Regions from separate parts of the Phytobacter sp. genome, predicted to be linked through region 2. Evidence: riboswitches for the same ligand, from Rfam matches in the RefSeq annotation. Region 2 holds a riboswitch; the other holds the start of a gene.
The links. A riboswitch is a leader RNA that binds a small molecule or an ion and turns the genes downstream of it on or off. The one in region 2 is predicted to bind cobalamin.

Region 1 (9,528 bases), on a different contig from region 2:
CACTGCTGGACGGGGGCTTCTTGCCCGTCATTAGCTCTATCGGTGTGACGGACGATGGTCGCCTGATGAACGTCAATGCTGACCAGGCAGCGACTGCTCTGGCGGCAACGCTGGGCGCAGATTTGATTTTGCTCTCCGATGTCAGCGGCATTCTGGATGGGAAAGGCCAGCGCATTGCCGAAATGACAGCAGCAAAAGCGGAGCAGCTGATTGAGCAGGGGATTATTACCGACGGCATGATTGTGAAGGTAAATGCGGCGCTGGATGCAGCTCGCGCCCTGAACCGCCCGGTTGATATTGCCTCCTGGCGTCACGCAGAACAACTGCCAGCACTGTTTAACGGTACGCCTATCGGCACCCGTATTCTCGCGTAAGCACAGACAACATCATCTCCAGGCCGGATACGCGCATCGCTATCCGGTATTGAAATCTAAGAATTTAAGGAAGCATGTTATGGCACTTTGGGGTGGGCGTTTTACTCAGGCAGCAGATCAACGGTTCAAACAGTTCAACGACTCTTTGCGCTTTGACTATCGCCTGGCGGAGCAGGATATCGTTGGCTCTGTGGCCTGGTCCAAAGCACTGGTCACCGTAGGTGTGTTAACCAGCGATGAGCAACTGCAACTTGAAGAAGCACTGAATGTGTTGCTGCAGGAAGTGCAGGCCAACCCACAGCAGATCCTCGAAAGTGATGCGGAAGATATTCATAGCTGGGTTGAAGGCAAGCTGATCGACAAAGTGGGTCAACTGGGCAAAAAGCTGCACACCGGGCGTAGTCGTAACGACCAGGTCGCAACCGATCTTAAGTTGTGGTGCAAAGACACAGTCGTGGAGTTGCTTGCCGCTTGTCGTCAGTTGCAAGCCGCGTTGGTCGAAACCGCAGAGAATAATCAGGATGCGGTGATGCCGGGTTACACCCACTTGCAGCGTGCCCAGCCAGTCACTTTCGCACACTGGTGCCTGGCCTACGTTGAAATGCTGGCGCGTGATGAGAGCCGTTTACAGGATACGCTTAAACGTCTGGATGTGAGCCCGCTGGGCTGTGGTGCGCTGGCGGGTACTGCATACGAAATTGATCGTGAGCAGCTGGCTGGATGGCTGGGCTTTGCCTCTGCGACCCGCAACAGCCTGGACACCGTTTCTGACCGTGACCACGTGCTGGAATTGCTTTCAGATGCCTCTATTAGCATGGTGCACTTGTCTCGTTTCGCTGAAGATCTGATTTTCTTCAACACCGGCGAAGCAGGATTTGTGGAGCTTTCTGACCGTGTGACTTCTGGTTCATCACTGATGCCGCAGAAGAAAAACCCGGATGCGCTGGAACTGATCCGTGGTAAATGCGGGCGTGTACAAGGTGCGCTGACCGGCATGATGATGACCCTGAAAGGGCTGCCGTTGGCCTACAACAAAGATATGCAGGAAGATAAAGAAGGGCTGTTCGATGCACTCGACACCTGGCTTGACTGCCTGCATATGGCGGCACTGGTGCTGGATGGCATTCAGGTGAAACGTCCGCGTTGTCAGGAAGCGGCGCAGCAGGGCTACGCGAATGCGACTGAACTGGCGGACTATCTGGTTGCCAAAGGCGTGCCGTTCCGTGAAGCACACCATATTGTAGGCGAAGCGGTTGTCGAAGCTATTCGTCAGGGTAAACCGCTGGAAGATTTGGCGCTGGTGGATTTGCAGAAATTCAGTGCCGTTATCGCCGATGACGTCTATCCGATTCTGTCGCTGCAATCCTGTCTGGACAAGCGTGCTGCGAAAGGCGGCGTGTCCCCGCAGCAGGTTGCACAGGCAATTGCGGATGCGAAAAATCGTTTAGTCTGATCCTCTGCGGGCTGATGCCCTCACTACATCCCTCTGTCCACACGGAGGGAGAGCAAAATAGCCTGACCCTGCGTTGGGCTTTTTTACGCAAAAAAAAGCGGACACGGGGTCCGCAAAATGTTCACGTTGGCTTTAGTTATTCAGAGAGATAGAGGCAGTGGCATCAAGGGTAATGGTGACCGCTTCGTTTCTTGTGCTAATTATTGTACAGAACCCTTGATAGGGATAATCGTTCATTGCTATTCTATCTATCGCCACGAACTATCGTGGCGACGGAGGATGAATAATGAATATTCGTGATCTTGAATATCTGGTGGCGTTAGCTGAACACCGCCATTTTCGCCGTGCAGCGGATTCCTGCCATGTCAGCCAGCCAACTCTGAGCGGGCAAATTCGTAAACTGGAAGATGAGCTGGGTGTGATGTTGCTAGAACGCACCAGCCGCAAAGTCCTGTTTACGCAGGCCGGTCTGTTGCTGGTGGATCAGGCGCGCACAGTGTTGCGTGAGGTCAAAGTGCTCAAGGAGATGGCAAGCCAGCAGGGGGAAGCAATGTCCGGCCCACTGCATATTGGTTTAATCCCCACCGTTGGACCTTATCTGCTGCCGCATATTATCCCTTTGCTGCATCAGACGTTCCCGAAACTGGAAATGTACCTGCACGAAGCGCAAACCCATCAATTACTGGCGCAACTGGACAGCGGTAAACTCGACTGTGCCATTCTCGCGCTGGTGAAAGAGAGTGAAGCCTTTATTGAAGTGCCGCTGTTTGATGAGCCGATGATGCTGGCAATTTATGCTGACCATCCATGGGCGAGTCGCGACCGCGTTCCGATGGCCGACCTGGCAGGTGAGAAATTGCTGATGCTGGAAGATGGTCATTGTCTGCGCGATCAGGCAATGGGCTTCTGCTTTGAAGCGGGTGCGGAAGAAGATACCCATTTCCGGGCAACCAGTCTTGAGACGCTGCGCAACATGGTGGCGGCAGGGAGCGGTATTACTTTGCTGCCTGCGCTGGCGGTTCCGCGTGAGCGCGAGCGTGATGGCGTGGTCTATCTGCCCTGCATCAAGCCGGAACCCCGGCGTACCGTTGGGTTGGTTTATCGCCCTGGCTCACCGCTGCGTAACCGCTATGAGCAGTTGGCGGAGGCCATCCGTGGTGCGATGGATGGCCACTTTGACAGCGCGTTAAAACAGGCGGTTTAAGCCATTTAACGCGGCTACCCGGTAGGCTTCCGCCATGGTCGGGTAGTTAAAGGTGGTGTTAACAAAGTACTCAATCGTGTTACCACCGCCTTTCTGCTCCATAATCGCCTGGCCGATGTGAATGATTTCGGCCGCGCGCTCACCAAAGCAATGAATCCCCAAAATCTCTTTGGTTTCTCGGTGGAACAGAATTTTCAGCGTCCCTACGCTCATTCCCACAATTTGCGCCCTTGCCAGGTGTTTGAACTGCGCCCGGCCCACTTCATAAGGCACTTTCATTGCGGTCAGCTGTTGTTCGGTTTTACCCACAGAGCTGATTTCAGGAATGGTATAGATCCCGGTCGGGATATCTTCAATCAGGTGCGCGGTGGCTTCACCTTTTATCATCGCTTGCGCGGCAATGCGGCCCTGGTCGTAAGCGGCAGATGCCAGACTCGGGTAGCCAATCACGTCACCGACCGCGTAGATATGCTGTAGCGCAGTCTGGTACATGCTGTTGACCTTCAACTGACCACGCCCATCGGCATCCAGACCAATGTTTTCCAGCTTCAGGCTGTCCGTGTTACCGGTGCGGCCGTTAGCATAGAGCAGGCAGTCTGCTTTTACTTTCTTACCGGATTTCAGGTGCATAATCACACCGTCGTCCATGGCCTCAATGCGCTCATACTCTTCGTTATGGCGAATCACTACGCCACTGTTCCAGAAGTGGTAAGAGAGCGAATCCGACATTTCCTGATCGAGGAAAGCCAGCAGACGATCGCGGGTGTTGATCAAATCCACCTTGACGTTCATCCCGCGGAAGATCGAGGCATATTCACAGCCGATCACCCCCGCACCATAGATGATCACATGGCGGGGTTCATGATGCATGTTGAGGATTGAGTCGCTGTCGTAGATGCGCGGATGCGCAAAATCGGTGTCCGCCGGGTGGTAAGGGCGTGAACCGCAGGCAATCACAAATTTCTCGGCTGTTAAGGTCTCAACCGACCCGTCCGGACACTCCAGCGCCAGCGTATGCGGGTCAACGAAGTGCGCATTCCCCTGTAGGATTTCACAGCGGTTACGCTCGTAAAAGCCCTGACGCATCTGCGTTTGCTGATTAATCACGCTGTCTGCATGATTCAAAATGTCGGCAAAAGAGGAGCGGAGAATACGGGTGTGGTCGCTGTATAACGGGTTTTGATTGAATTCAATGATGCGGCTAACGGCATGGCGGAGGGCTTTAGAGGGGATGGTTCCCCAATGGGTACAACCGCCGCCCACGTTGTGATAGCGCTCAATGACCGCTATCCGGGCACCCTGTTTAACCAGACCCATAGCAGCACCTTCGCCGCCCGGGCCTGAGCCTATAACTATTGCGTCGTAATCGTAGGAATGTGGCATGGCAAGGCTTACCTGTTCTTATACATAAAAGCAACATAATAGTAACATCAACGGCGGGATAACCCAATTATCGTTGTGCTTTTTTCGTGCGGGAAAGCAGAAAGACCTCGTAAACAATCATTCACAATCCAGTACAATCCGATTAGTTTTATTCTCTGGTATAGTGCCAGAAGGTCTGCGGAGGGATTCAAGCATCGTGATGGGCGTAAGAGCGCAACAAAAAGAGAGAACCCGGCGTTCGCTGGTTGAAGCAGCATTCAGTCAACTGAGCGCTGAGCGAAGTTTCGCCAGCCTGAGTCTGCGCGAAGTTGCGCGGGAAGCGGGTATTGCCCCAACGTCCTTTTATCGTCATTTCCGCGATGTGGATGAACTCGGCCTGACCATGGTCGATGAGAGTGGTTTGATGCTACGTCAGTTGATGCGCCAGGCGCGTCAACGTATTGCTAAAGGTGGCAGTGTTATCCGCACATCGGTCTCAACGTTTATGGAGTTTATCGGCAACAACCCTAATGCTTTCCAGCTGTTACTGCGTGAACGCTCAGGAACGTCGGCTGCGTTTCGTGCGGCGGTTGCGCGGGAAATCCAGCATTTTATTGCGGAACTTGCTGACTATCTTGAACTCGAAAACCATATGCCGCGAGCGTTCACCGAAGCGCAGGCCGAGGCCATGGTGACGATTGTTTTCAGTGCGGGCGCTGAGGCACTGGATGTGGGCATTGAACAACGCCGGCAATTAGAAGAGCGACTGGTATTGCAACTGCGGATGATTTCTAAAGGTGCGTATTACTGGTATCGACGTGAACAAGAAAAAGTAGCACATCAAACCGACGAGTGAAGGGTGAGTAATGAAACAGTCAGGTCAAGATAAAGGTACGTTGTTGCTGGCGTTGATCGCTGGCTTATCCATTAATGGCACTTTTGCAGCGATTTTTAGCTCCATTGTGCCTTTCTCCGTGTTCCCGATTCTTTCACTGGTGCTGACGGTCTACTGCCTGCATCAGCGTTATCAAAACCGTACCATGCCCGTTGGCTTGCCCGGTCTTGCAGCGGCCTGCTTTATTCTCGGTGTGCTGCTTTATAGCACCGTGGTGCGTGCGGAGTATCCGGATATCGGCTCCAACTTCTTCCCCGCGGTGCTGTCGGTGATTCTGGTGTTCTGGATCGGTTTCCGTATGCGTAACCGTAATCAGGGGCTGTAGGCCGGATACGGCATTTATGCCGCCATCCGGCAATCGGTACTACTTCGCTGTCAGCAGAACCCCGCACTCCATATGGTGCGTATAAGGGAACTGATCGAACAGGGCCAGACGCTCAATGTTGTGCGTCTGGCTTAGCGTTTCCAGATTCTTACACAAGGTTTCCGGATTACAGGAGATATAGAGAATCCGCGGATACGCCTGCACCATCTTCTCGGTTTCACTGTCCAGCCCACTGCGTGGTGGATCGACGAAAATCGTCTCACACTGGTAACTCTTCAAATCGATGCCCTGCAAGCGGTTAAATTCACGAACACCGTTCATGGCCTGAGTGAACTCTTCTGCCGACATACGGATAATCTGCACATTGTCGATATGGTTTGCCGCTATGTTGTACTGCGCGGCGGCGACCGACGGTTTAGCGATTTCCGTTGCCAGGACGCGATCAAAGTTACGTGCCAGCGCCAACGAGAAATTACCGTTACCGCAGTACAACTCCAGCAGGTCCCCGGTTGATTCTTTCGTGGCACCCAGTGCCCACTCCAGCATCTGCACATTCATAGCTGCATTGGGCTGCGTAAAGCTGTTTTCGACCTGGCGATAGATCATCTCTTTACCGCCGACAGGCAAGCGCTCGTCAATAAAGTCCTGGTCCAGCTCGATTTTGGTTTTGGTTGCACGGCCAATCAGGTGCACATTCAGGTTTTGTGCTCGCAGGGCATCACGAAGACGGGTCGCCTCTTCACGCCATTCATCATCCAGCTTTTTATGATACAGCAGGGATACAATGGCCTGATTACTCATGGTGGTCAGGTAATCAATCTGGAAGAGCTTGTGGCGCAGCGTTTTGTTCTCGCGCAGGTTCTCCATCAGCACTTTCATCAACTGATTAATCAACTCGCTCGCGGCCGGAAAGCTGTCGACACGGATACGACTTTTGGTCTGCTGATCGAAAATAATGTGGTACAGGTCGTCACCATCGTGCCAGATGCGGAACTCTGCACGCATGCGGTAGTGGCTGACTGGCGAACGGAACACCTCCGGTACGGGCGCGGAGAAGGGCGTCATCATCGACTGCAGACGCACGACTTTCTCGGCCAGTTGCGCTTCGTACTGTTCTGTTGGCAGGTGTTCTGGTGTCATCGTATTTCCTGAATGATTAAGAATAACGCGGGGATTGTAGGGATTGCTCAGGGGATGTCCAGTCTCGGATGTTTTTTCGATTCCCCTCATAGCAGTCTGGACATCTATATGTTTCTGAATGTAGCATCCCTGTTCCGGTCCTGTGAGTTAAAAGGGAACCCAGTGTGAATCTGGGGCTGACGCGCAGCGGTAAGGAAGGGTGGGATGATAGCGAAAGCAGACACTGCTTATACCCTAAATAATTCGAGTTGCAGGCAGGCGGCAACGCAGCGAGTCCCCAGGAGCTTACTAAAGTAAGTGACTGGGGTGAGCGAGGAAAGCCAACGCATATGCAACTTGAAGTATGACGGGTAGATATGAAGTGGGAAGTCATCATCTTGTAGTACCCCCGAGCCCGAAGACCTGCCGGAATTACGTCGCATTTGGTGTCATCGTCGCGAGCTACTGATGGTACCTGCGGCATCCTTCTTATTATGTGGATGCTCACACAATGATTAAAAAAGCTTCGCTGCTGACGGCTCTCTCCGTCACGGCATTTTCTGGCTGGGCGCAGGACAGTAACTCAGACACTCTGGTAGTGACAGCAAATCGTTTTCAACAACCAGTGAATACCGTACTGGCACCTACCGATGTGGTCACGCGTGAAGATATTCAGCGCTGGCAGTCAAAAGATCTCAACGATGTTATGCGTCGTCTACCGGGCGTGGACATTGCCCAATATGGTGGAATCGGGCAGAGTTCGTCTCTCTTTGTTCGCGGTACTGAAGCACGCCATGTACTGGTGCTGATTGACGGCGTACCCATGGCGCGTGCCGGCATTGGCAATGCGATTGATATTGGTCAGATCCCGGTATCACTTGTTCAACGCATCGAATACATCCGTGGCCCACGTTCTGCGGTTTATGGTTCTGGTGCAATTGGCGGTGTAGTGAACATCATTACGATGAGTGATGATGAGCGTGCGCAGATTAACGCAGGAATGGGGTCCAGGGGATATCAGAACTACGACGGCGCGATCAATCAACGCTTCGGCGACACGATGGTAACCGCTGCGGGCGCCTATCAGACGACCAAAGGTTTTAACGTTCAGCCTGATTCAACCTACGCTGACGACAGCGATCGCGACGGTTACCGCAATAAGCTGTTCTGGGGCGGCGTTCAGCACAAGTTTAATGACAGCGTTTCAGGTTTCTTCCGTGGCTACGGTTACACCTCAAATACCGACTACGATCAGGGCAGCGGTGGCTATGCAGGTGGTGGCGATGAAAGCCAGAACTACACCCAATCATGGGATACCGGTCTTAACTATCATTCCGGGATTTACTCTTCTCAGCTGATTGCTAACTATCAGCATCTCAAAAACTACAATTACAACGCGCAGGATGGCCGCTACGCATCCAGCGCGAGCCTGGACAACATGGAACAGCGTTATATCCAATGGGGTAATAACGTTGAGGTTGGACAGGGCTCAGTCAGCGGTGGCGTTGACTGGAAGCAAGAGAAACTGCAATCCAGCGGCACATCCAGTACGGATGTCTATAAGCGTGATACCACCGGACTCTATCTGACCGGTCAGCAGCAAATTGACCGCGTTACCCTGGAAGCGTCCGGGCGTGAGGACCATGATGAGCAGTTCGGCTGGCATGGTACCTGGCAGACAGCCGCAGGCTGGGAGTTTGTTGACAACTACCGTGCGACGCTTTCTTACGGTACCGGGTTCCTGGCGCCATCGCTTGGGCAGCAGTTTGGCGCAGAGCGGTTTGGCATCGCGTCCAACCCGAATCTGAAACCGGAAGAGTCTAAGCAGTGGGAAGCGGGGCTTGAAGGGCTGACCGGGCCGATTGACTGGCGCCTGTCTGCTTATCGTTATGAAATTGATAATCTCATTACTTACAGCAACACCGCATACTACAACATCAACTCTGCCACAATTAAAGGTGTGGAGTGGACCGGAAACGTAACGACAGGCCCTGTTGATCATCATCTGACGCTGCAGTATATCGACCCGCGTGATGACGAAACCAACAAGGTGCTTGCTCGCCGCGCGAAGCAGCAGGTGAAGTACGAACTGACCGGACAGGTTTATGATCTCGGCTGGAACGTGGCGTATCAATATATGGGGCAACGTTATGACAGTGCCTATGATGCAACAACCTATACTTCCCATACCGTTAAGATGGGGGGCGTGAGCGTCTGGGACATTGGATTGTCATATCCTGTGACCTCTCACCTGACAGTTCGTGGTAAAATAGCTAACCTGTTCGATAAAGACTACGAGACAGCTTATGGCTACCAAACTGCAGGACGAGAATACACCTTGTCTGGCAGCTACACCTTCTAAACTACGGCCCACCGTGCTGGTGTTTGATTCCGGCGTCGGTGGGTTATCGGTTTATGACGAGATCCGGCATCTCCTGCCGGATCTGCATTACATTTATACTTTCGATAACGTTGCCTTTCCTTATGGGGAAAAGAGCGAAGAGTTTATTGTTGAACGCGTGGTTGAAATCGTGACCGCCGTTCAGGCCCAATACCCACTCTCCCTTGCCGTTATCGCCTGTAACACCGCAAGTACCGTTTCTCTCCCTGCCTTGCGCGAAAAATTCTCTTTCCCTGTTGTCGGTGTCGTCCCTGCAATCAAACCTGCCGCGCGTTTAACGGCGAATGGTGTCGTGGGATTGTTGGCCACCCGTGCGACGGTGAAGCGGCCTTATACCCATGAGTTGATTTCGCGTTTTGCGAATGAGTGCAAGATCGAAATGTTGGGTTCCGCTG
Region 2 (9,528 bases):
TCAGGCGCAGGGTGACGCCAGACGGAGTGACAATCGATACCTGGTGGATAATGTGCTGGCGCAGTACCATCAGTGCTGCCACTTTTGCCGCTGCGGTCGCGCAGGAGCCGGTGGTGTAGCCCTTACGCAGCGCTTTGCCGTTGTGCCACACCGGGGCGTCGAAAGCCTCTTCGCTCATTACGCCTCCCGCATGTAATAGAGAAACGCGTTAATGATGGCCGCCGCAACGTTGCTGCCACCTTTGCGGCCGAGCGCGGCAATACCAGGTAAACCGCTTTCTACTAGCGCATCTTTAGATTCAGCCGCGCCAACAAAGCCGACCGGCACACCAACCACACTGCGTACCTGGGCATTTTGTTCGAGCAGGCGGAACAGCGCAGTGGGGGCATTACCAAAGACGAAGACTTTCTCGCCCTCTTCACTTAACGCAAGGTCGACGGCTGCCATTGAGCGCGTGATACTGTTTTCCTTCGCCGTGCGCACAACGCGCGGGTCGCTGATATAGCACTTCACTTCGCCGCCAAACTTCGCCAGCAGCGTTTTGTTGATTCCTGACAGCGCCATTGTGGTGTCGGTGTAAAGCGTGCAACCACTGCGCAGTGCTCTGCTGAGACTCTCCAGTGCATCCGGGGAGAACCACAGAATGTCGAGCCAGTCGAAATCTGCAGTGGTATGAATCACACGTTTAATGATGGCTTCGTGCAGTGGGCTGGCAAAACGGTAGTCAGGCCGCGTTTCACTAATGATGTCGCCAATAATGACAAAACTTTTGTCCTCAATGGCCTGAGGCTGCTGTAAATAATCCATCGTTTTCATAAGAGTGCTGCTCCTGCCAGCATGGCATGCGTAAGCGCAAACAAGCCCAGCGCCAGGGTGGAAGCCACCCACATCAGCCGGATTGTGTGCGAAATATCCTCAACAGAGATGGCGCGTTTTTCATCGCCAATCCATGGCTTCTCCACTCGCTCACCAAAATAGTCATTCGGGCCACCGAGACGTACGCCCAGCGCACCGGCTACGGTGCCTTCCGGCCATGCGCAATTGGGACTACTGTGGTTGTGACGATCGCGCCAGCCGACCCGCAACGCATTGCGGGCGTTCAGACGGCAGACCCCGGCAGCCAGACTCAGTAACAGCCAGCTCAGTCGCGCCGGAATAAAGTTGGCGACGTCGTCAAGACGCGCACTGACCATGCCGATGGCGCGGTATTTTTCGTTTTTGTAACCGACCATCGAATCCAGGGTATTGACCGCTTTGTAGGCCATCGCCAGCGGTGCACCACCGAGCAGCAAGAAGAACAAGGGGGCAATAACACCGTCGACCGTGTTTTCGGCGACCGTTTCCACCACCGCACGGTTAATTTGCGGCGGTTGCAGCTGTGAGGTGTCGCGGCCAACAATCCAGGAGAGTTTTTCCCGGCTTTCATCCAGCGTGCCGTGACGCAGGGCGCGCTCCACTTCTCTGGCCGCATCGTCCAGGCAGCGGGCGGCCAGCAGGGTGTAAATCATCCACACCTCGACGCACCAACCCAACCAGGGATGAATCTTCGTCGCAAGCGCTAATACTCCCCATGCCATACTCCAGGTGACTCCGACCACCACCAGCCACATCACGCCGCCGCCGATACGCAGGGCGGTATCGGAATGGCAAAGCCGACGAACGGCACGCTGAGAGACGCTGATGAGTGCGCCGATCCAGCGTACCGGGTGCGGCCAGTGAGGCGGGTCACCCAGCCAGCGGTCAAGCAGCCAGGCTACGCACCAGGCAAGGACTGTCATGCCACACTCCTCGCAGCCTGAATCCATCGGCTCAGCATCTGCGGCCGCTGGGCGAAATGAATATGCAGATAGCTGGCGTAGGTGTTGCCCACCTGCCAACCGCCCTGCCATTGCGACAGGACTTTACCGTCCCGCGCTTTCTGGCAGTCCATCACGGCATTCAGCTCAGGGGTAAAGTCGGAGTAATGGAATTCGTGCCCACGTAGTGTTTCACCTTCATCGGCAAGCAGCGTTGGCTGTCGCGCTGTCGCCTGACAGTAGCCAAACCGGGTCAGGCGCTTACCCATCTCACTGTGTCCGGGGATCACCCCGACGAGGGTATGCACATGGCCTTCACCATCGCGCAAGGTGGAACCCAGGTACATCAGGCCACCACATTCTGCGTAAATTGCCACACCGCGCTGATGCGCAGCCCGGATGGCGTTCAGCATGGGTGTGTTGGCGGCAAGCGCGCGGGCGTGTAGCTCCGGATAGCCGCCACCGAGCCACAACATCTGGCATTCCGGCAAATGATCATCGTGCAGCGGGCTAAAGCGGACAATGTTTACACCAGCGTTTTCCAGCAGTTGCAGATTATCCGGGTAGTAGAAGTTGAAAGCCTCATCGTCGGCGAGAGCGAGCGTCAGCCCTGTGCCAGCGTTCGGTGTGGGGAGTGAAGGCCATTCCCCTTTCGGCAGCGCCGCAAGCTGGCTTAAGGACAAGAGCGTGTCAATATCCAGCGTCTGTTCAATCCTAACGGCAAAATCCCGCCAGGGCTGGGAGTCGATAAGAGATTCACGGGCGGTGACCAGACCAAGGTGGCGTTCTGGTAACGCAACTCCTGAAGTGACAGGGACATACCCCAATACAGGGATGCCGCAGTAATGCTCAATAGCGTGTTTGAGGAGCTGGTAGTGGTTGTCGCTATTAACGCGGTTAACGATTACGCCAGCAATACGCAATTTCGGGTCAAAATGCTGGAATCCCATCACGGTTGCTGCAATCGAGGTAGAGACCGCTTTACCGTCCACCAGCAGGATAACCGGTACGCCAAGCTGTTTGGCCAACGCGGCACTACTGCAAAAGTTTGGGTCGGTGCCGTAGCCGTCATAAAGCCCCATGACACCTTCAATCACCGCAACATCCGTATGTTGCATCTGCTGATTAAACAGGGCATTGAGCGTGGAAGCAGGGAGCATAAAGCTGTCGAGATTGCGGGAAGACACTCCGCTAATAGCAGTATGCCAGGCAGTATCGAGGTAATCCGGCCCCACTTTGAAAGGCTGCACCCGCATACCGCGCTGCTGTAACACACTCAGCAAACCGAGCGTGACGGTGGTTTTCCCACAGCCACTTCCCGTACCGGCAAGAATAAAGGCGCAACGTCCGTCAGACATACCTAAAAGCCCCATTCAGGGTGGAAAGGCAGTGTCAGGATGCGCGTAATCCCAGTGCAATGACTGTACGCTTCTGAGCAACCGACTTCCCACCGAAGTTGTTGAGTGTCACCTTTCAGGTCGGTCTTCTGGCTTAGCGTCATCCTCGCCCGTCCTTCCCGACCTTGCGATCAGTGGCTTTACGGGGTCGTCAGCATCACAGCAGCGGGGGCTGCGGGGGATTCACACCCCCTTCCCTGCCGCAAAACATTTGCGGCGAACCTGATGGCTTCATTATTTACATTTCACCGAAAACCACGAGGTCTGTTCAGGTGAAATGGTCATTTTTGCCCTGACTGCAATCTATCGCATCAGGGAAATAAAAACTGGTTCAGTTTATCCTTGTGAAGACAATAATTTGTTGCGCTATAACAATTTATTGCCAGGGATTTTCTCTAACATCTTATTTAAACGGCAATTCAGGCGATTTTATTGTGTTTACGAATAACAAAATATTGTTATCGGAAATTTAATCGCCGTCATAGTTTGCATTATTTTGCAAACGAAAGACTTGCGGAGTCACCTGATAAGTTTGACGAAAAACTTTGCAAAAATAGCTGGTTTGAGAAAATCCTAAATTGCGCGCAATACTGGCAATGCTCCAATCGCTATGGCATAGCATTTCTTTCGCACTGGCCATACGCTGGCTGTTTACCCAGGCATTAAAACCAATACCCTGATATTTTTTAAACAATTTGCTGAAGTAATACGGGCTAAGATAAACATGTGCAGCTACATCTTCCAGGCGTAGTTCGTCAGAGAGATGTGCTTCAATATACCGTAACGCTTTTTTCATTTTAGCGTCGTGCGGCCCCTGATTACGGCTGGTTTTGCTGGCTTCCTGAGGCTGCTGTTGGTCCTTGATGACGACAAAGTTGATCTGCTTTTTAAGGCAGTTTTCCACAATGAGTTGCAAAAGATCAGCAGATGCAATCACCCGCGAATAGTCCATTTCAGGCACATTGAGAAACTCATCCATCAGTTTCTGATCGGCCTGCCAACGGTCATCAATATTAAGAATATTAATCAATTCAACACTGTCACCTTCGCGCAAACGCACTTGCCCGCAAAGGACAAACCCGACCAGATGCCCGGCAATCACCAATGGAATGGAGAAATCAGTCAACCCAGCATGACAGCGATAGATACAGGGCTGGTTTGACTTTGACGCTTCAAAGCCTCCGCAACGGTCACTCATACGACAACGAGCGCTATGCTGGGCGTTCTGCCGCATCATCTGGCAAAAAGGGGTAAAATTAAAAAGCTCGGAAATTTCTTCGCCGTGGATATTAACGACAACAACGGCCAGACCGGTGGCTTGTGCAAAATCCTGGGCGATTTTATTAATGAGTTCCGAGTTAAGGGCACTCGCAGAAATCATGATAAAACCTCTCAGTTAATTTTAATTTATTGTTATAAAAAACCGATTTGTTTACATCTCATTAATCTTGTAGTGATAATGACAGCAAGTTGAGATGATAAACAGAATTCAAGATAACAAAAGTCTCCCATCCCTGGGAGACGATTTCGTCCGTTCGTGAAAGCAGATCACGAAATAAATAATTGCCGTTGCGCTATTTGCGCAGAATATTTCGTACAGGCATCAACTCTCTTTTTCCTCTAACACACACGCGTTACAGGGCAAATTTTTGCCAATCAGATAGCGATAACAAGCCGCTCCACCGCAAGCACCAATGATCGGCGCAATAATAGGGATCAAGAAGTACGGGATATCACGTCCGCCGGTAAAGGCGATATCACCCCAACCAGCAAAGAAGGTGAATAATTTCGGCCCGAAATCACGCGCAGGGTTCATCGCAAAACCCGTTAATGGCCCCATAGATGCGCCAATAACCGCCACGAGAACACCAATCAACAGCGGTGCCAGTGGGCCACGCGGCACACCGTTACCATCATCGGTCAACGCCATGATCATACACATCAGAATCGAGGTAATGACGATTTCAACCAGTGCCGCTTCCCAGACGCTCAGTGCCGACGCTGGGTAAGTACTGAAAAGCCCCGCAAGTTGCAGGCTTTCCGCACTGCCCCGCACCAGGTTGTGGGCAGTTTCGTATTCAAGGAACAAATTGTGGTAAAGCAGATAGGCGATAGCAGCCCCGCCGAATGCCCCAGCCACTTGTGCAACAATGTAAGGCACGACTTTGCGCGCAGGGAAACAGGCAAACAACCACAGCGCAATGGTAATCGCCGGGTTCAGATGCGCGCCGGATATGGCTGCCGTCAGATAAACAGCCAGTGAAATACCCAGCCCCCAAATAATGCAGATTTCCCAGAGCCCCAGGGAGGCTCCGGCGACTTTCATTGCGCACAAACAGCCGATACCAAAAAACAAAAAGAGCCCTGTGCCTAAAAACTCGGCGATGCATTGCGCCTTGAGTGAATCATTCATATGTCACCTTCCAGGTAGAGTCACGATCTCACCAGCACGCCTGAAGCTGGCAGCAGAGTACAACGCCGCACACTATAGAAATGCATTACCGAAAAGTGTTGGCAACCTCACCGTCTAAACGCCAAAAAAGTCGCTTATCAATAACACTTTATTGCTATTTAAATAAGAAAAAATGCCGCCCAACCGCTTATTCACCGCATTTATTAGCAATCGGTTAATAACAAATTATTGCGAATTCAGATGTCCGGTTTTATAGCCTTGCTCACAAAACGATTTCGCACGCGCAATTAACACATCGAATTAATCATGTCACGCACAAAAATATAAATGTGATATTGAAATAGCAATAAATTATCATAATTAGAAAACAATAAAAACTATATACATCAATAGATTGGATTTTAAAGTCGCAATTTTTTCGCCTAATTAAACCAGGAAGTTCTGAATGTATTTTCAAGTGAGCCATTCTTTTTCCTCTCTTATTTGTATATTCGAAAAATCAGGACAACCTTATCGAGGTCATTATGCAACAAGAAGCATTAGGAATGGTGGAAACCAAAGGTTTGACAGCAGCCATTGAAGCGGCCGATGCAATGGTGAAATCCGCCAATGTCATGTTAGTGGGCTACGAGAAAATAGGTTCTGGCCTGGTAACAGTGATTGTTCGCGGCGATGTTGGAGCCGTGAAAGCGGCGACGGATGCAGGCGCAGCCGCAGCCGCTCAGGTAGGTGAAGTGAAAGCCGTACACGTCATCCCACGTCCGCACACTGATGTTGAAAAAATCTTACCCAAGGGAATTAGCCAATGAGTAGCAATGACCTGGTGGAACAGATCATGGCGAAGGTGATTGCCAAAGTGTCATCACCAGCAACATCGGCCTCCCCCACTGTAATCCATCCCACACGAGAGACGGCTATGGCAGAAAAAAGCTGCAGTTTAACGGAATTTGTCGGCACAGCGATCGGTGACACGGTTGGTCTGGTTATCGCCAACGTCGACAGCGCACTTCTTGATGCAATGAAACTTGAAAAGCGCTATCGGTCCATTGGCATTCTGGGTGCGCGTACCGGTGCAGGCCCACACATCATGGCGGCCGATGAAGCCGTCAAAGCCACCAACACTGAAGTGATCAGCATCGAACTCCCCCGCGACACCAAAGGAGGAGCAGGCCACGGTTCACTGATCCTGTTTGGCGGTAACGACGTTTCTGACGTGAAACGCGCCATCGAAGTCGCGCTGAAAGAACTTGACCGCACATTTGGCGATGTCTATGCCAACGAAGCGGGCCACATCGAAATGCAGTACACCGCCCGAGCAAGCTTCGCACTCGAAAAAGCCTTTGGCGCACCCGTTGGCCGGGCATGCGGCGTGATTGTCGGCGCACCGGCCTCCGTCGGCGTGTTGATGGCCGATACCGCACTGAAATCGGCAAACGTGGAAGTGGTGGCTTATAGCTCTCCGGCTAAAGGAACCAGCTTCAGTAACGAAGCCATTCTGGTCATCTCCGGTGACTCTGGTGCCGTTCGTCAGGCCGTCATTTCTGCCCGCGAAATCGGTAAAACCGTGCTGGGCACATTGGGCTCAGAGCCGAAAAACGACCGCCCGTCCTACATCTGATAACAGAGAGGCTGTTTCATGAGATCGAAAAGATTTGAAGCGCTGGCGAAACGCCCTGTTAACCAGGACGGTTTTGTGAAGGAGTGGATTGAAGAAGGCTTTATCGCAATGGAAAGCCCGAACGATCCTAAGCCCTCTATTCGCATCGTCGACGGCGTGGTCACCGAATTAGACGGTAAGCCCGTCAGCCAGTTTGACCTGATTGACCACTTCATTGCCCGCTACGGCATTAACCTGCAGCGCGCAGAAGAAGTGATGAAGATGGACTCCGTGAAGCTCGCAAACATGCTTTGCGATCCGAACGTGAAACGCAGTGATATCGTGCCGCTGACCACTGCGATGACTCCCGCGAAGATTGTGGAGGTGGTTTCGCACATGAACGTGGTGGAAATGATGATGTCCATGCAAAAAATGCGTGCGCGTCGTACCCCATCGCAGCAAGCTCACGTCACCAACGTTAAAGACAACCCGGTGCAGATCGCCGCCGATGCTGCAGAAGGTGCTTACCGCGGCTTTGACGAGCAGGAGACAACCGTCGCCGTTGCGCGTTATGCCCCTTTCAACGCTATCGCACTGCTGGTGGGTTCTCAGGTTGGACGTCCTGGCGTACTCACGCAGTGTTCACTTGAAGAAGCAACCGAGCTGAAACTCGGTATGTTGGGCCACACCTGTTATGCAGAAACCATCTCCGTTTACGGTACCGAGCCCGTCTTTACCGACGGTGATGACACTCCGTGGTCGAAGGGTTTTCTGGCCTCTTCCTATGCCTCTCGCGGCCTGAAAATGCGCTTCACTTCCGGCTCCGGCTCTGAAGTACAGATGGGTTATGCCGAAGGTAAATCCATGCTTTACCTCGAAGCCCGCTGTATTTACATCACCAAAGCAGCAGGTGTTCAGGGCCTGCAAAACGGTTCTGTAAGCTGTGTCGGCGTACCTTCTGCCGTGCCATCAGGTATCCGCGCCATTCTGGCTGAAAACCTGATTTGCGCCGCGCTGGATCTGGAGTGCGCATCCAGTAACGACCAGACCTTCACTCACTCTGATATGCGCCGTACCGCTCGCCTGCTGATGCAGTTCCTGCCGGGTACCGACTTCATCTCCTCTGGTTATTCCGCAGTACCGAACTACGACAACATGTTTGCCGGTTCAAACGAAGACGCCGAAGATTTTGATGATTACAACGTCCTGCAGCGCGACCTGAAAGTCGATGGTGGCTTACGCCCAGTGCGCGAAGAAGACGTTATCGCTATCCGTAATAAAGCGGCCCGTGCACTTCAGGCTGTCTTTGCCGGAATGGGATTACCGCCTATCACCGATGAGGAAGTGGAAGCCGCAACCTACGCCCACGGTTCAAAAGACATGCCGGAACGCAACATCGTTGAAGACATCAAGTTCGCGCAGGAAATCATCAATAAAAACCGTAACGGTCTTGAAGTAGTCAAAGCACTTGCTGACGGCGGTTACAAAGATGTCGCGCAGGACATGCTCAACATCCAGAAAGCCAAGCTGACCGGTGACTACCTGCATACCTCCGCCATTATCGTCGGCGACGGACTGGTGCTCTCAGCTGTTAACGATGTGAACGACTATGCCGGTCCGGCAACAGGTTATCGCCTGCAAGGTGAACGCTGGGAAGAGATTAAGAACATCCCGGGCGCACTCGATCCGAACGAATTGGGCTAAGGGGGGAACGATGGAAATTAATGAAAAATTGCTACGTCAGATTATCGAAGGCGTGCTGTCGGAAATGCAAACCAGCGATAAGCCGGTCTCGTTTAATGCTGCGTCCACCAGCCCGGCAAAACCCGCCGCAAACGCTGAGGATGGCTTTCTGACCGAAATCGGTGAAGCGAAACCTGGCACTTTGCAGGATGAAGTGATCATCGCTGTTGGGCCGGCATTCGGACTCTCGCAGACAGTGAATATCGTTGGCCTGTCGCACAAAAGTATTCTGCGTGAGGTTATCGCAGGTATTGAAGAAGAAGGTGTTAAAGCGCGAGTCATTCGCTGTTTTAAATCTTCTGACGTGGCGTTTGTGGCTGTCGAAGGCAACCGACTGAGCGGCTCTGGTATCTCTGTTGGCATTCAGTCTAAAGGCACAACCGTCATCCACCAACAGGGGCTTCCGCCGCTTTCTAACCTGGAGTTGTTCCCACAGGCACCACTGCTGACGCTGGAAACATACCGCCAGATCGGCAAAAACGCGGCGCGTTATGCCAAGCGCGAGTCACCACAACCCGTCCCAACACTTAATGACCAGATGGCGCGCCCGAAATATCAGGCCAAATCAGCCATTCTGCACAT

Region 1: it holds a riboswitch for cobalamin, as region 2 does, so the genes downstream of both, btuB (TonB-dependent vitamin B12 receptor BtuB) here and AC5JPW_RS15015 (cobyrinic acid a,c-diamide synthase CobB) in region 2, are expected to answer to the same signal.

Annotation. Positions count from the first base shown of each region.
Region 1 covers NZ_JCACPZ010000002.1:146-9,673, reverse strand. The annotation lists gene argB (acetylglutamate kinase) at 1-374, shown strand, start outside; gene argH (argininosuccinate lyase) at 454-1,827, shown strand; gene oxyR (DNA-binding transcriptional regulator OxyR) at 2,114-3,031, shown strand; gene sthA (Si-specific NAD(P)(+) transhydrogenase) at 3,014-4,414, opposite strand; gene fabR (HTH-type transcriptional repressor FabR) at 4,611-5,249, shown strand; gene AC5JPW_RS02680 (YijD family membrane protein) at 5,260-5,613, shown strand; gene trmA (tRNA (uridine(54)-C5)-methyltransferase TrmA) at 5,653-6,753, opposite strand; cobalamin riboswitch at 6,872-7,177, shown strand; gene btuB (TonB-dependent vitamin B12 receptor BtuB) at 7,244-9,094, shown strand; partial or broken gene murI (glutamate racemase) at 9,039-9,528, shown strand, end outside.
Region 2 covers NZ_JCACPZ010000006.1:83,176-92,703, reverse strand. The annotation lists gene cbiD (cobalt-precorrin-5B (C(1))-methyltransferase CbiD) at 1-178, opposite strand, end outside; gene AC5JPW_RS15025 (cobalt-precorrin-8 methylmutase) at 178-807, opposite strand; gene cbiB (adenosylcobinamide-phosphate synthase CbiB) at 813-1,778, opposite strand; gene AC5JPW_RS15015 (cobyrinic acid a,c-diamide synthase CobB) at 1,775-3,154, opposite strand; cobalamin riboswitch at 3,256-3,434, opposite strand; gene pocR (transcriptional regulator PocR) at 3,663-4,574, opposite strand; gene pduF (propanediol diffusion facilitator PduF) at 4,797-5,606, opposite strand; gene pduA (propanediol utilization microcompartment protein PduA) at 6,131-6,415, shown strand; gene pduB (propanediol utilization microcompartment protein PduB) at 6,412-7,224, shown strand; gene pduC (propanediol dehydratase large subunit PduC) at 7,243-8,907, shown strand; gene pduD (propanediol dehydratase medium subunit PduD) at 8,918-9,528, shown strand, end outside.